DNA from 2 places in the Virgibacillus halodenitrificans genome. Region 1 is predicted to be linked to the other one. Evidence: riboswitches for the same ligand, from Rfam matches in the RefSeq annotation. Region 1 holds a riboswitch; the other holds the start of a gene.
The links. A riboswitch is a leader RNA that binds a small molecule or an ion and turns the genes downstream of it on or off. The one in region 1 is predicted to bind thiamine pyrophosphate.
Positions count from the first base shown of each region.

Region 2: linked by a shared signal. The riboswitch ahead of BME96_RS01745 (lipoate--protein ligase family protein) and the one ahead of tenA (thiaminase II) in region 1 are both predicted to bind thiamine pyrophosphate.

Region 1 is NZ_CP017962.1:2,791,569-2,799,747, reverse strand. It holds gene BME96_RS14400 (glycine betaine uptake BCCT transporter) at 1-810, shown strand, start outside; gene tenA (thiaminase II) at 915-1,613, opposite strand; TPP riboswitch at 1,741-1,834, opposite strand; gene pruA (L-glutamate gamma-semialdehyde dehydrogenase) at 2,045-3,592, shown strand; gene BME96_RS14385 (transporter substrate-binding domain-containing protein) at 3,906-4,697, shown strand; gene BME96_RS14380 (amino acid ABC transporter permease) at 4,886-5,545, shown strand; gene BME96_RS14375 (amino acid ABC transporter ATP-binding protein) at 5,542-6,264, shown strand; gene BME96_RS14370 (YitT family protein) at 6,367-7,203, opposite strand; gene BME96_RS14365 (GntR family transcriptional regulator) at 7,439-8,164, shown strand.
Region 2 is NZ_CP017962.1:318,822-327,000, reverse strand. It holds gene trpD (anthranilate phosphoribosyltransferase) at 1-914, shown strand, start outside; gene trpC (indole-3-glycerol phosphate synthase TrpC) at 915-1,709, shown strand; gene BME96_RS01765 (phosphoribosylanthranilate isomerase) at 1,699-2,328, shown strand; gene trpB (tryptophan synthase subunit beta) at 2,306-3,502, shown strand; gene trpA (tryptophan synthase subunit alpha) at 3,504-4,295, shown strand; gene BME96_RS01750 (SHOCT domain-containing protein) at 4,473-4,679, opposite strand; TPP riboswitch at 4,850-4,957, shown strand; gene BME96_RS01745 (lipoate--protein ligase family protein) at 5,098-5,919, shown strand; gene lipA (lipoyl synthase) at 5,924-6,868, shown strand; gene BME96_RS01735 (hypothetical protein) at 6,994-7,272, opposite strand; gene BME96_RS01730 (hypothetical protein) at 7,312-7,722, opposite strand; gene BME96_RS01725 (hypothetical protein) at 8,074-8,179, opposite strand, start outside.

The DNA of each region.
Region 1 (8,179 bases):
ACCGTTCTGTTTATGATCTCTGCTTGGTCAGGTCTTGGAAAAGGGATAAAATATTTAAGTAATGCCAATATGGGGCTTGCTACGATTTTGCTTCTACTTATTTTTATATTTGGCCCAACCATTTTCATTCTAAATTTATTTACGGATACAATAGGTACGTATCTTCAATCATTACCGAAAATGAGTTTTCGAATTGCTCCACTTGATACGGATATTCATCAGTGGATTAATGATTGGACTATTTTTTACTGGACATGGTGGATCTCTTGGTCTCCATTTGTTGGAGTGTTTATTGCCAGAGTTTCAAGAGGAAGATCGATACGTGAATTTATATTAAATGTATTGTTCGTTCCTTCAATTGTGAGCTTTTTCTGGTTTGCTGCATTTGGTGGTGCTGCCATCAAGGTTGAAAATTCAGGTTTAGCAAAGATTTCATCACTTGCAACAGAAGAGGTTTTGTTCGGTATGTTTGAACATTACCCAGCAGGCTTAATTGCTTCTATTATTGCAATGCTGTTGGTAGCTACTTTCTTCATTACGTCTGCAGACTCTGGTACATTTGTGCTTGGGATGATGACAACAAATGGTTCTCATTCGCCGAGTAATCAGATTAAAATTGTGTGGGGTGTATTACTATCAGCTGCTTCGCTCGTTCTTTTATATTCTGGAGGATTACAAGCACTTCAAAATATGATGATTATCGCAGCTTTACCATTTTCGGTTATTATGGCCTTAATGATCGTCAGTTTATTTAAATCCTTATCTGATGAAGCAAAGCAATTAGAAATAACGAAGAAAAAGAAAAATTAATACTGACTAAACAAGAAAAGTATATACCCAATAAAGCGATCTATCTTAACGATAGATCGCTTTATTATATTGAATAATTTTATATGGAGAACTAACTACGTTTATTAATTATTATGGGAAACAGTTGCATGCCATTGTCTGTCAGAAAACCATTGTTCCTTTGTATAGGCCATTTCCCAGAAAGCCAATTCGTACTCCTTAGCAATAACAAATTGTTCTTTCATCTTCTCTTTTTCACTCTCGCTGGATTTTTCGGCTATAGAATTTAGTAGATCGATTTGCTCTTGAGTAGAGGTGTGAAACCAATCGTCGGCATACGTATTAATCCAATTCTGATATATTTTCTCTTTTGGTTTGGCGTCTTTATAGGTTTTGCCAATATCCGCATATAACCAATAACAAGGTAAGAGTGCGGCAACGGTTTGTCCAAGGCTGCCTGAAAGAGCTGCTCGATATAAGTGTGCAGTATATCCATAAGCTGTAGGAGCAGGTTTAAAATTTTCAGTATCTTTTTCATTAATATTAAGGATTTCTGCATGCGCTTTATGAACAGTTAGCTCAGCTTGTGCCGTACTTTTAGCTTTTTCAGCAAGCATTGCGGTTACATGAAAATCCTCAGCCTGAGCTGCAGCCATAGCATGCACTTTTCCAAAATGCTTCAAGTAATAGATATCTTGAAGAATGTAGTATTTAAAAGTTTCCAGCGGTAAGTCACCATCCACAATTCCTTTTACAAATGGATGATTTAAGCTTTGCTCCCAGCTTTTCTCAGTTGCTTCCCGTAATGTGTCGGTAAATTGCATAAAAAATCCTCCTCTTTTTAATTTCTGGCTGATTGAGGAGGGAACGGATGAACTTAAGCAAGCGTCAATTAATTCAAGAGTGCTTTAAGACAATATCTTCAACTCAAAAAATAAATTGATTGCAAGAATAAGCATTTTTCCACTTCCCTCCGCTGGTGTTAACCAGTTCAGGTTCCAAGGGTCTTCATTCTCAGCCATCATAGGCTCCCCTAGCAGAAATAATAGTTAATACAAATGTAGCATATCATATAAAAAATTAAAGTCAACTTACTTATCGGAATAGTTATGTAATTTTAAAATTACATGAAAACGTTTTAGATAAACTTTTGATGGGAACCGTTTACTATAATGATTATTTGTTGTGCTTGCTGTTAATAAAGTTGAGCATGAACAGCAAATGACATATTTTATTTAACTAGAGGAGGTAAAAGATGGTTTTACCATTTAAACATGAACCTTTTACTAATTTTAATGAAGAAACAAATCGAAAGGATTTTCGCCAAGCGTTAAAAAGCGTTGAAGAACAATTAGGTAAAGAAATACCTCTTGTTATTAAGGGCGAAAAAGTGTATACGGACGATAAAATTACTTCCGTCAATCCTGCTAAGAAGGATCAGGTAATTGGAAAAGCTTCTATGGCTACGAAAAAACATGTCGAGCAAGCAATGGAAGCAGCAGAAGAAGCATTTAAAGATTGGGGTAATTGGAGTGCAGAGGCTCGAGCCGAGGTAATGTTCCGCACCGCAGCCATTGTAAGAAAAAGAAAGTTTGAATTTGCTGCCACTCTTGTATATGACGCAGGTAAGCCTTGGGGACAAGCAGATGCAGATGTGGCAGAAGGCATCGACTTTCTTGAATACTATGCCAGAGAAATGATTGAATTAGCGAAAGGAAAGCCAATGGAAGATAGACCAAATGAAAATAACAGCTATTTCTATCAACCACTTGGTCCAGGTGTAGCTATTCCGCCATGGAACTTTGCTTTTGCTATTGTATGTGGAACGACAGTTGGCCCATTAGTGGCTGGAAACACGGTGCTATTAAAGCCTTCAGAAAATACACCTGTGATTGCATATAAGCTAATTGAGGCATTAGTTGAAGCCGGCGTGCCGGATGGAGCAGTAAATTTTGTGCCAGGTGATCCTTCTGATATTGGGGATTATCTTGTGGATCATCCAAAAACGAGATTCATTAATTTCACGGGATCCCGGGCAACAGGGACACGAATTATAGAACGGGCTTCTAAAGTTCAAGAAGGCCAAGATTTTCTGAAGCGTGTTGTAGCTGAAATGGGCGGTAAGGACACAATTATTGTCGATGAGAATGCTGACCTTGAACTTGCTGCAGATTCTATCGTACAATCTGCTTTCGGCTTTCAAGGCCAAAAATGTTCTGCTTGTTCAAGAGCTGTTATTCATGAGGCTGTTTATGATAAAGTGCTCGAAATGGCAATCGAAAAAACAAAAGAGATTACAGTAGGAAATGCTGCTGAAAAAGACGTATTTATGAGTGCAGTAATCAATCAAAAACAGTTTGATAAGATAAAAAACTACATTGATATTGGTAAAAGCGAGGGCGAGCTTGCATATGGTGGCGAGACGGATGACTCCGAAGGATATTACATTTATCCAACCATTTTTAAAGATGTTGATCCAACAGCCAGAATTATGCAAGAGGAAATATTTGGTCCAGTGGTCGCATTCGCCAAAGCCAAAGACTTTGATGAAATGCTTGAGATTGCTAATAATACCGAGTATGCCTTAACAGGCGCAGTTATATCCAATAATCGTAAACATCTGGATCGCGCTCGCTATGAATTTCAGGTTGGAAATTTATATTTCAATCGTGGTTGTACTGCAGCTATCGTTGGATATCAGCCATTCGGCGGATTCAAAATGTCAGGAACAAATGGAAAAGCAGGTGGACCAGATTATCTTCCGCAATTCTTGAATGCTAAAACAGTTTCTGAAATGTTCTAAACGAGGAAATTAAATATCGATCTAGAAGGCCTATTCTCAAAAAGGATAGGTCTTCTTTTGTTTTATAAACTTTAAGCTTTTGACTATATTCATCATATATGAATTTTATTATTAAATAATTGTATAAATTTTCAGTATTCGGAAGTAAAACGTACTATATAAAAGAATTTCAACATATTAATGGGTCAAGGCCTTGTAAAAGACCAGTATTCACGTTTATTGCTAATAAACCGAATTTTTCTAAAAAATCAATATTTGATAAACTAAAATGGTATTAGTGCAGATTAACCAGAAAAGAGGGGGCAACTAAATAATGATTAATAAGAACTGGAGATTAATCTCTACATTTCTGCTCACAGCACTTTTGATATTGGTGCTTGCAGCTTGCGGAGCTGAAGAAAAAGCAGATGGAGAGGGGAAATCAGAATTAAAAGAGGAATATACCGTAGTAAGTGATACTTCCTTCGTTCCTTTTGAGTTTAAAGAGGATGGAGAATATGTTGGCTTTGACATTGATCTGATCAATGCAATTGCTGATGAGGCAGGATTTAAAATTAATATGGAAACAACAAATTTTGATGGTATCATTCCTGGCTTGCAAACAGGACAATTTGATATCGCAATCGCGGGAATTAGTATTACAGATGAACGTGCTAAAAAGATTGATTATAGTGAACCGTATTACCAATCCGGACTGAGTATTGGGGTGCGGGAAGAAAATGAGGACATAAAGGGTATTGAAGATTTAGAAGGAAAGACAATTGCAACAAGGTTGGGTTCAACAAGTGCTGCATATATTGCTGATAACATAAAAGGCGCAGAAGCAAGTCAATTTGAACAACTGGATCAAGCATATATGGCTGTTGAAAATGGAAGCGCGGATGCTGTTCTTTATGACGCTCCGAATGTCGCCTACTATATTAAGACAAAGGGCGACGGATTAAAAGTTGTTGGAGACTTGTACCAAGCAGAAGACTATGGAATTGCTATTTCAAAAGGAAATGATGAGCTAGTAGCTGCTATTGATGATGCACTTGCCACATTAAAGGAAAATGGAAAATATGATGAGCTTTATGAAAAATGGTTTGGAGAGAAGCCTGAATAACACTTTACTTAAGAGGGTGTAACTAGCCTGATGTTACACCCTTTTCTAATTTATAAATATAAGTGATTTGTAGAATTTTGCCAGGGAACTTTTTATTATAACGCTTCAGCTAAATATTATTTTAGCAAAAGATGACTAGTATGAGATAGAAATTAATTTAGTACAGTATACATTGAAGAGGTGAAAGCATGTTAGGTAGGTTTGATTGGGCAGGTGTTATAGATTTTTTACCAGAACTGGGGATAGGGTTGTACTATACCTTACTAATCTCCGTTCTAGGATTGCTTATTGGTTTTATATTAGGGGCAATCTTTGGTATTGGAAGAATTTCCAAGAATAAATTGGTTTATGGACTTTCAACTGTATATGTGGAAGTGATTCGAGGAACGCCGGTATTGGTACAGGCGATCTGGATTTTCTTTGCATTACCATTAATTATTGGACAAAACTTAGGCTCCATTACTGCAGGGGTCATTGTTATCGCTCTAAATTCAGGTGCATATATCGCTGAGATTGTCCGTGGTGCAGTAGATTCTATTGAGAAAGGACAAATGGAAGCTGGAAGATCGCTTGGATTAAATCAAGGTCAAACGATGCGTTACATCGTATGGCCACAAGCATTTAAAAGAATGATACCACCACTAGGTAATCAATTCATTATCAGTATAAAGGATACCTCATTACTATCTGTCATCCTTGTTCCTGAACTAATATTTCAAGGGCGGTTGATTGCGGCAAATCATTTTAATGCTGTTGAAATTTATACCACGGTAGCGTTATTCTACCTTGCGATTACCTTGAGTTTATCTGTTGTATTAAGGTATGTAGAAAGAAGGTTGACGACATGATAGAGATTAAGAATTTACATAAAAAATTTGGTGATTTAGAAGTATTGAAAGGAATAGATTGTTTTATTAAACAACAGGAGGTTGTTTGTGTAATTGGTCCCAGTGGGTCAGGGAAAAGTACCTTTTTACGCTGCTTGAATTTATTGGAGGAAGTGACAGAAGGAGATGTAATTATTGATGGAAGCAACTTGGTCGCTCCACAAACAGATATAAACAAAATTCGTACGGAAGTTGGCATGGTCTTTCAGCAATTTAATCTATTTCCCCATAAATCGGTTTTGGAGAATATCATGCTCGCACCAAAAAAGGTTAGAAAAATAAGTCACGAAGAAGCTAAGAAACGTGCACTTGGTTTATTGGATAAGGTTGGTTTGAATGATAAAGCCACTATGTATCCAGGTCAATTATCTGGAGGACAGCAGCAAAGGGTAGCAATTGCGAGAGCACTTGCGATGGAACCCAAAATTATGCTTTTTGATGAGCCAACTTCAGCGTTGGATCCCGAATTGGTGGGAGAAGTGCTCGAGGTTATGAAGCAGTTGGCACATGAAGGAATGACTATGGTAGTAGTTACACATGAAATGGGTTTTGCGAGAGAAGTGGGAGACCGTGTTCTTTTTATGGATGGCGGGGTCATTGTAGAAGAAGGCGATCCAGAGCAAATTTTTAACCAACCACAATCTGAACGAACACAGGACTTTTTAAATAAAATCTTATAGCAAGTTTCGTTTGTCCAATGTAGTAGATAAATAGGAGAGCTGCATGCTTTATCAAGTCATTGATAAAAACATGCAGCTTACTGTGTTGAACAAAGCATTATGCTATTTAGCTCCTTTATAGCCTTTTCGTAATATTTCTTGAACGGTATGGACGGTGACATAGGCATCTTCATCAATTTCTTCGATGATTTTTCTGAACTTAACAATCTCCTGTTTATTAATAACGAGATAAAGTACTTCTTTATTCCGATTTGTATATCCGCCTCTTCCTTCAAGAATAGTAATTCCTCTAGCCATATTTTGCGTAACTGCTTCTAAAACTTTATCAGGATGCTTAGAAATAATTAAAACGGAAGTTCGTTCATTTGCGCCTTCAACAACGACATCAATAACCTTAGCACCAATATAAACGGCAATTAGTGTGTACATTGCTTTTTCTTGCCCGATTACAAAAGCGGAACCGGCAATTACGAGAATATCTATAACAAGCATTCCTTTTCCCATGCTCCAACCTAGATATCTGCTTAATATTCGAACAATAATGGCCGTTCCACCTGAGGTACCGCCAGTTCGGAAGATCATACCAAGACCAAGACCTACCGTACCACCTGCGAAGAGGGCTGCTAACAGCGTATCTCCATTTATTTCACTCCCCACGCCGGAGGTGAAGTGAAGAAATCCGGATGAAAAGATAATCGCAACAATCGTATATATCATTACACGATGATCAAAAAATCGATAACCAACGAGCAACAATATTGCGTTAATCACAAAGTTTACCAACCCTGGTGACCATTCAAAGAGATAATAGGTAACAATGGATATACCAATAATGCCGCCTTCGGAAAGGTTATTTGGTATCGCAAAATAATTAATACCGAGTGCGAAGATTAATGAACCTGAAACAATAAGAAACATGTCTTTTATTACTTTTTGCATAAATCGACCTCCTACGTGACATATTCTACACTAAAAAAGTAAAACTGTGAAAATAAATACATAATAAAAGTCACCTACTAATACAAGCTTAAGTGCACCAGTCAACCTTAATGTTCTTTTAGTCTATTAAAGATTGGAATTCTTTCATAAACAACAAATATAATAAAGAAAATTACAATTTTCTTTATTATTTGCTAGAATAACAGATAACCAAACAATTAGGAGGAAATTTTAGGTGACACTTGACTTCAACAGTTCATTACCACTACATATACAACTAAAATCATCTATTGAATATAAGATAAGCAATGGGGTTTATTCTGATCAAATCCCTAGCGAGCGGCAATTTATGGAAGAATATAATGTGAGTAGGAGTACAGTTCGAGAGGCTATTAATTTGCTGGTACGTGAAGGAGTTTTAGAGAAAAGACATGGAAAGGGCACCTTTGTATCGTTTAAACCTATTCATGAATGGCTTGGCAATTTAAGTAGTACGACAGAAACTATTCATCAAATGGGAATGAGACCGGGAGCTAAGTTAATTACCCATTACAGAACAATACCACCTGCTTACATTCAAGAAAAAACAGGATTTTCAGAAGCATATTTTATAAAACGACTACGTTATGCTGACGATATTGCAATCGGTATTGAGAGACACTATTATCCTGTCAGTATTGGAGAAAAACTCATAGAACATGACTTGGATAATGCAACTTTATACGATTTATTGGAAAATGAGTTAGGTATGAACTTCGCAGAAGCGTCTCAGACGATCCGCAGTGGTGAACTGTTTGAAGAAGATAAGCAATATTTAAGGATCCCATCTCATGGTCAAGCATTAATTGCAGAACGCATAATAAAAGGCGCTACCCGAGATGTAATTGAAGTTGAAGAGGCTTTTTACAGAAGCGATATGTATAATTTTAAAATTAATCTTTCAAGAAAACTTGGCTCTTGATCTTAAAAGGTAGAG
Region 2 (8,179 bases), 1.4 Mb from region 1:
CTTTTTTAACAGCCTTACGAATGAAGGGGGAAACAGCTGACGAAATTACTGGCATGGTCGACGTTATCCGTTCCCAATCCGCTTATCAAACAGGCATTCTTCCCCATGTCATGGATAATTGCGGTACAGGTGGCGACAGATCCTACAGCTTCAATATAAGTACAACATCTGCATTCGTTATTGCAGGTGCTGGTGTAACGATTGCGAAACATGGCAACAGAAGTATTTCAAGCAAAACGGGCAGCGCCGACGTATTAGAGTATTTAGGTATATCCCTATCCTTCTCTAAAGAACATACGGAAGAAATCCTTAAAGAAAATAAAATCGCATTTTTATTTGCGCCACATGTTCATCAAGCTCTAAAACCGTTTAGTCATGTTCGAAAAGAACTGGGAATGCCAACCATTTTTAATGCTATTGGTCCTTTAACCAATCCGATAAATCTTGACTCTCAATTTATTGGTGTCTACAGACGTAACATGCTGGAAACAATGGCGGAGTCCCTACAAAAGCTGGGTAGACGGAGGGCAATTGTAGTTAACGGTGCTGGATTTATGGATGAAGCTTCGTTATCAGGCACAAATCACCTTGTCATCCTAGACGAGGGAAAAATATCCCCTTTCACCCTTCACCCGGAGGAAGTGGGATTGCCTGTATATACGAACGATTTGATCCGCGGTGGAGATGCAAAGGAAAATGCAGCTATTACCAAACAAGTATTATGTGGAAAGCCAGGCCCTTATCTTGATACAGTCGTTCTAAATGCTGGACTTGGCCTATTTGCGAATGGAAAAGCCACTTCCGTCAAGTCAGGAATCGAATTGGCAAAAGAGAGTATCCACTCCGGTGCAGCACTCGAAAGGCTAGAGAGGTTAATTGAATTCAGTAAGAAAACTAAGAGTGAGGTGGTCTAAATGACAATATTAGAAAAAATCCTGAAACAGAAGGAAAAAGAAGTCGCTCAACTAGTAAAACAAACGTTTGAACAACCAGCAGCGAAGAAAGTTCCACTGCTTAAGGACACAATACGAAAGGCGAGCAATTTAAAAGTAATTGCCGAAATCAAACGCTCTTCCCCTTCCAAGGGAGCTATCCATATGGAGGTAGACCCAATAGAACAAGCAATCCAATATGAAAAGCAAGGTGCAGCTGCTATATCCGTTCTAACAGACACTACATTTTTTAATGGGTCAATCAAGGATCTCCAAGCAATACGTAAAGCAGTCAATCTGCCCATTTTATGTAAGGATTTTATTATTGATCGTATTCAAATTGATCAAGCTAGAGCAGCTGGTGCAAATATTATCCTATTGATTGCAGCTGCTTTATCGGATAAAGAGCTTCATTCCTTATATCAATATGCCAGAAAGCAGGACTTGGAGGTTTTATGTGAAGTTCACAATGAAATGGAAATGGAGAGGGTCCTTAAGCTTAAACCAGAAATAATAGGCATTAACAATCGAAACCTTAAAACATTTGAAGTGGATCTTCAAACTACTGCCAGGCTTGCATCCATGGTAACAGATGAGAATACGGTTTTAATTAGTGAAAGTGGAATGCAAACAAAACAGGATGCCCTCTTTGTAAGTGAAGCCGGAGCAGAGGCTATCCTGGTTGGTGAAACACTCATGCGTTCGAAGCATTTACCGGATACCTTTAACCAATTACAGGTACCAAAACAAACAGGGGCAGAAGAAAATGCTCGTTAAAATATGTGGGATTACTACGGTAGAAGCGGCACAAGCTGCCGTAAATGCGGGCGCTGATTTCATCGGATTTGTTTTCGCTCCAAGCAGCAGGGAAGTCACTGTCGAAAAAGCTAAAAGGATTTCAGCTTTCATACCGCAAACTGTTCATAAAGTTGGCGTATTTGTAAACGAAGCGCCAGAAGATATAACTTCTATTGCTGAGGCTGTAAACCTGGACTATATCCAGCTTCATGGAGATGAGTCTCCAAGTATCGCTGAGCAACTCCCTTATAAAATTATTAAAGCTTTTTCAGCAAAAGACAGTAGGAGAACGCACATAACGAATTATCCATGTGATTATTATTTAGTTGATAGTCCCAAAGCTGGCAGTGGAGAAACCTTTGATTGGAAGCTTCTCCACAGTCTTTCCTTGGATCACAGGAAGCTGATTCTAGCTGGAGGCCTTTCTTCCAAGAATATAAATCATGCCGTAAAACAGGTTAATCCTGCCGGGGCAGACGTATCAAGTGGTGTTGAAACAAATGGGAAAAAGGACAATAAGAAGATAAAAGAGTTTATCCATCTATGCAAAAATAAACAAGGAAAGGATGATATCGATGGCAATATATACGATGCCTGATGCTACTGGGAAATATGGAGAATTTGGGGGCAAGTTTGTTCCCGAATTATTAATGCCTGCTTTAATCGAACTGGAGAAATTATATGAGGAAGCAATTCAGGATCCTGAGTTTATAGAGGAGTTAAATAAGTATTTGGCAGAATACGTTGGAAGAGAAACTCCTCTATACCTTGCAGAAAATCTCACGAAAAAATTAAAAGGTGCCCAAATTTACCTTAAGCGGGAGGATTTGAACCATACAGGAGCACATAAAATCAACAATACAGTCGGCCAAGCACTTTTAACAAAACGCATGGGAAAGAAAAAAGTAGTAGCGGAAACCGGTGCTGGACAGCACGGTGTCGCAACAGCTACCGTATGCGCCCTCCTTGACTTAGAATGTGTAGTATTTATGGGCGAAGAAGATATTAGAAGACAACGATTAAATGTGTTCCGCATGGAATTATTAGGTGCTGAAGTGCGAAGTGTTTCCCACGGTAGCGGCACATTGAAAGATGCAGTAAATGAGGCTCTTCGCTATTGGGTCAGCAATGTAGATGACACACATTATATTTTAGGCTCCGTCGTAGGGCCACACCCTTTCCCAAAAATTGTTCGGGACTTTCAATCCGTTATTGGAAACGAAACAAAAGAGCAATTCAAGCAAAAAACAGGAAAACTTCCGAATGCAGTAATCGCTTGTGTTGGTGGCGGCAGTAATGCGATGGGTATGTTTTATCCTTTTATCCAAGAAGAGTCAGTAACTATGTATGGTGTAGAAGCCGGTGGTCAAGGATTAGAAACATCCAAACATGCCGCTACGTTGACGAGTGGATCAGTAGGAATTCTCCACGGAACAATGACTCATTTACTTCAAGATGCACACGGACAAATCGAAGAGGCTTTTTCTATATCTGCTGGTTTAGACTACCCTGGCGTTGGGCCTGAGCATAGTCATTTGCATGAAACAAAAAGGGTCATCTATGATTCTATAACAGATAAAGAAGCATTAGATGCCTTTCAATTTTTATCAAAGACAGAGGGAATAATCCCTGCATTGGAGAGCGCGCATGCGATAGCATATGCGATGAAAATTGCTCCAAAAATGAGCGCAGATGAGAGTATTGTCGTTTGCCTATCAGGGCGTGGGGATAAAGACGTGGAACAAGTAAAATCGGCATTGGAGGGTAAATAATATGGGAAAAGATTTAATTCAGCAATCATTTTTGAAAAAACAAGAAGCAGGAGAAAAGCTATTTATCCCCTATATTATGGCGGGAGATGGCGGGTTAGACATTTTAGAAGAACGTATCGATTATTTACATCAATGTGGAGCTGCTGCAATTGAACTTGGCATTCCATTTTCTGATCCTGTTGCTGATGGCCCTACTATTCAGGATGCTGGCTTGCGAGCATTAAATAACGGTACTTCCCTAGGCTCTGTGTTGAATGTATTGAAAGAAAGCAGTGAAAGGCGGTCTGTTCCAATTATATTAATGACCTATTTAAACCCTATTTTTGTTTATGGGATAGAAAAATTTGCTTCCGATTGCAAACAAGCAGGAGTGGATGGCGTGATCATACCTGATTTACCATTAGAAGAGGAAGCAATAATAGATAAACTACTATACAAAAACTCCATAGCATTTATTCGTCTTGCAGCAATGACCAGTACGAAAGAACGTGTATTAGAATTAGCAAAACGGTCAGAAGGTTTCCTTTATGCAGTATCTGTAACCGGAACTACTGGGGCCCGAGCTACACATGAACAGGAAGTAAAAGATTATTTACGTATGCTGAAGCAAAAAAGTGCTGTACCCGTACTGGCTGGATTCGGAGTATCTAATGAGGTGCAAGCAAGGGAATTAAGCTCTTACTGTGACGGAGTAATTGTTGGTAGTAAGATTGTTGATCTGTTTCATAAAGGGCAACTAGAGGAGATAAAAGGTTTAATTCAAAACAGTGTGAAATATGAAGTAAACAGTTAACCCCTCCCCTTTTGTATAAAAAATAGTGACGTTGTATAAAAACGGTGGTATACTTAATCTGCGATGAGCTGATTTGCATAAGACGAGGAACAAAGAAATACATGTGAATGTGAACACATGGTTCTCTCGCCGCAAATTTCGAAAAGGCACCTGTGCATTCTATGCATAGGTGCCTTATTATTTACCTCGACGTTTACGCGCTTCCTCATACTCCTCCTGCGTTATTTCGCCCTTAGCTAACTTTTCCTTTATTATTTCTAATGAATCAGGTCTTCTTTGTTTATCACCTTTAAATCTCTTTACAATATAAAGGATAATTAGAAGAAGTAAAATTCCCAGTATGAGCCGGATGTATGGCTCTGTAAAAAGGCTCCCTAACATCATAATCACCTCTTTTGATATATTTCCCCCTCCCCCCGTTTTTAAGCTTATAGAAGTGTGTAGGAAATAATTACTATTTTAAATTAAACTAACCAAAAACCTTTACTTTAAAGTTAAGAATGTTAAGATATATCTAGAAAAACTACATAGATAAAACACAACTACTACATGGCGTAAGACACTAGGGGTGCTGCATAAGCGGCTGAGAGAAACAGATTTGTTTTAACCCTTTGAACTCGAACTAGATAATCCTAGCGTGGGGAATGAGGTCACCTTTGTAAATTGGATGGAACGCTAATTTATAACCGACTGCATTTTCTCTTAAATGCAGTCTTTTTATTTTGAAAAATTACCACACAAGCAGGATTAATACCAGAAATTATTTAGAACTCAAAATTCCCTTTTAAAAGGAGGTACCAGAATGAGCGAAGAATGGAACCTGTTAGATTCAGGTTGTAATGATGCTGCTATTAATATGGCCTTGGATGAAGCCCTTCTAAACTGGCATAGTAAAGGTGAAATCCCCCCCACCATACGCTTTTATGGCTGGTCAACACCAAGTCTTTCATTAGGTCATTTCCAAAAAGTAGAGAGATCCATTCATTTACAAGCTATAAAAAAGCACCAATGTCAATTAGTGCGGAGATTAACTGGTGGAAGCGCAGTCTTGCATGATAATGAGCTAACCTACAGTGTAGTAGTTACGGAAAACCATCCTGCCATACCCAAATCAGTTCGTGACGCTTACTATGTATTATCAAAAGGTGTTCTTGCAGGTTATCAAGAATTGGGAATACAAGCGGATTATGCCGTACCGGACAAAACGGCCACTAAGGATAGAACAGCTGTCTGCTTTGAAAAAACGGCGTACTATGAACTAGTCGTGAATGGAAAGAAAATATCCGGCAATGCTCAAACAAGAAAACAAGGTGTCCTCTTACAGCATGGCTCCATTCCTTTGGAAATCAACGACCATATGCTTTTTGACTTGTTTGTATTTCCAAATGAGGAGATACGTGAACGTAAAAGAAAGCAATTTTCTAAAAAGGCGAGCACGATAAATGAATTAACGAAGAAGCAATATACATATAATGAAGTAAAAACAGCGTTTATTGCTGGTTTTAAAAAAGGATTGAATATTAATTTAAACCCTGTTGTCCTTTCCTCCCAGGAATGGGATGAAGTCTACGAATTGGCAGAAAGGAAATATCAAGACATAAATAAAAAAGTGGTTAGGAGCTGAAGAAATGGCAAAACAACAGGAATACATACGCAAACCCGAATGGTTAAAAACGAAAATTAATACAAATAAAAGCTACACTGGGCTAAAAAAGCTCATGAGGGACAAAAAATTAAATACTGTCTGTGAAGAAGCCAGATGCCCAAATATTCACGAATGCTGGAGTGAAAGAAAAACTGCAACATTTATGATCCTGGGTGATACTTGTACACGTGGTTGCCGATTCTGTGCAGTTAAAACGGGTCTTCCTAATGAATTAGACTGGGGAGAGCCTGAAAGAGTGGCAGAATCTGTTGAAATTATGGGGTTAAAACACGTGGTAGTAACAGCAGTTGCCCGAGATGATTTAAACGACGGTGGGGCTGCTGTTTTTGCTGAAACAGTACGAGCCATTCGTAAATTGAACCCTGGATGTACGGTGGAAATCTTACCATCTGATATGAAAGGTGACTATGAAAGCTTATCAACATTAATGAACAGCAAACCAGATATCTTCAATCATAATATTGAAACAGTACGCAGATTAACAAAACGTGTTCGTGCAAGAGCCATGTACGATCGTTCTCTACAGCTCCTCCAGAGAGTAAAGTTAATTGCCCCTACAACACCTACAAAGTCCAGCATTATGGTAGGGCTTGGTGAAACAAAGGAAGAAATTATACAAGCAATGGATGATTTACTGGCACATGGCGTTGATATTATGACAATTGGGCAATACCTGCAACCAACGAAGAAGCATTTACTTGTGGAAAGATATTATCATCCAGATGAATTTCAGGAATTAAAGGAAATTGCTCTTGAGAAAGGATTCAGACATTGTGAATCAGGGCCTATGGTCCGCTCATCCTATCATGCTGATGAACAAGTAAGCCAAGCCTCTGCACAACGGAGAATTAACTATATGCAAGGATATGAAAAGCAAGAAGATAAAGAAGTGGATTTTAAGTTATAATAGGTTAAACCTTTAAAAAATAGTTACAAAAAATAAACTGGGAGGTTTCATTGCCTCCCAGTTAAACATTTATGAGTTGTGGATCTTACTTTAATTCTATAATCTTTATTAATCTGTGTTAAGACCTATGCCGCTGTTGTATCCCTACCAGCGAACAGTAGAGCAACCGCTACCGCCACAGCTACTGCAGTAACATCATTTTTAATATACACTTTTGGTTTATATTTATTGTTACCTATATTATTATTATCAAATGACGTATGGTCTGAGTCTATTTGATTTTGATCATTATCCTGAGCTTGTGCTTGATTTTGGTTTTGGCGCTGTCTTTGTAGTTGCTTTTCAAGCTGCACCATAATATCTTCTAACTTCACTTCTAAATCTCTGAAGTCATTTTTACTCATGTTTCTCCCTCCTATTAACTTTATTTTCACAAGAAAGTTCTATTCTTCCATTACGGTTGGAGTTTCTTCTTTAAACATAGTAACCAGTTCACGAATAGTATCCATGTCTAAAGCTCCTCCAGTGCCACTGTGCCCGCCACCAACAAGTACTGCTACTGCTACCGCTACTGCTACCACATTGATGTCATTTTTAATATAAATTTTTGGTTCGAATTTATTGTTACCAATGTTGTTATCATCAAAACTATTTCTATCAAAATCCAACTGACTTTGATCGTTATCCTGTGCTTGAGCTTGTGCCTGATCCTGACGTTGTCTTTGAAGCTGCTTCTGTAGCTGAACTAAAATTTCCTCCAAACTTACTTCAGTATCTCTTTTACTACGAGAAGACCCACAACCATGATGCTTACTTCCATGTCCGCCGCACGTATCATAAAAACTTTTTCTCATTATATTTCCTCCTTCTTATTTTTGTAATGAAAGCTTCTACAATTTGCCTATTAGACAATCTGTAGTAAACTTCCTTACGCTACTATATATATGTAAAGGTTCTTAAAGTGAATAGATAGATGACAGCGGACAAGCGCATATTTTCTATCATTACTAGGTTAGTAGACTAGAAATGTAAAATAAAATTCATAAAAAAAAAAGAAAGCCTATCAACGGCTTTCTCTAGTAGTAATTATGGGGGGTGCGGCTTACATTATATATATGCAAAGGTTGCTCTTCAGACCCGTCACATCCCCTGTACAGATAGCACATTTATGTTTCCAAAGATTTTTTTTGCGACTTGAAAGAGATCTAATACTTCTTTTCACTCTCAGATGAATTTTTGCTTTTATGCTTTTTCTTTTCATCCTTCATATCTTTATCTAATTCCTCCATAGGAATGTCGTCTACTAATTTT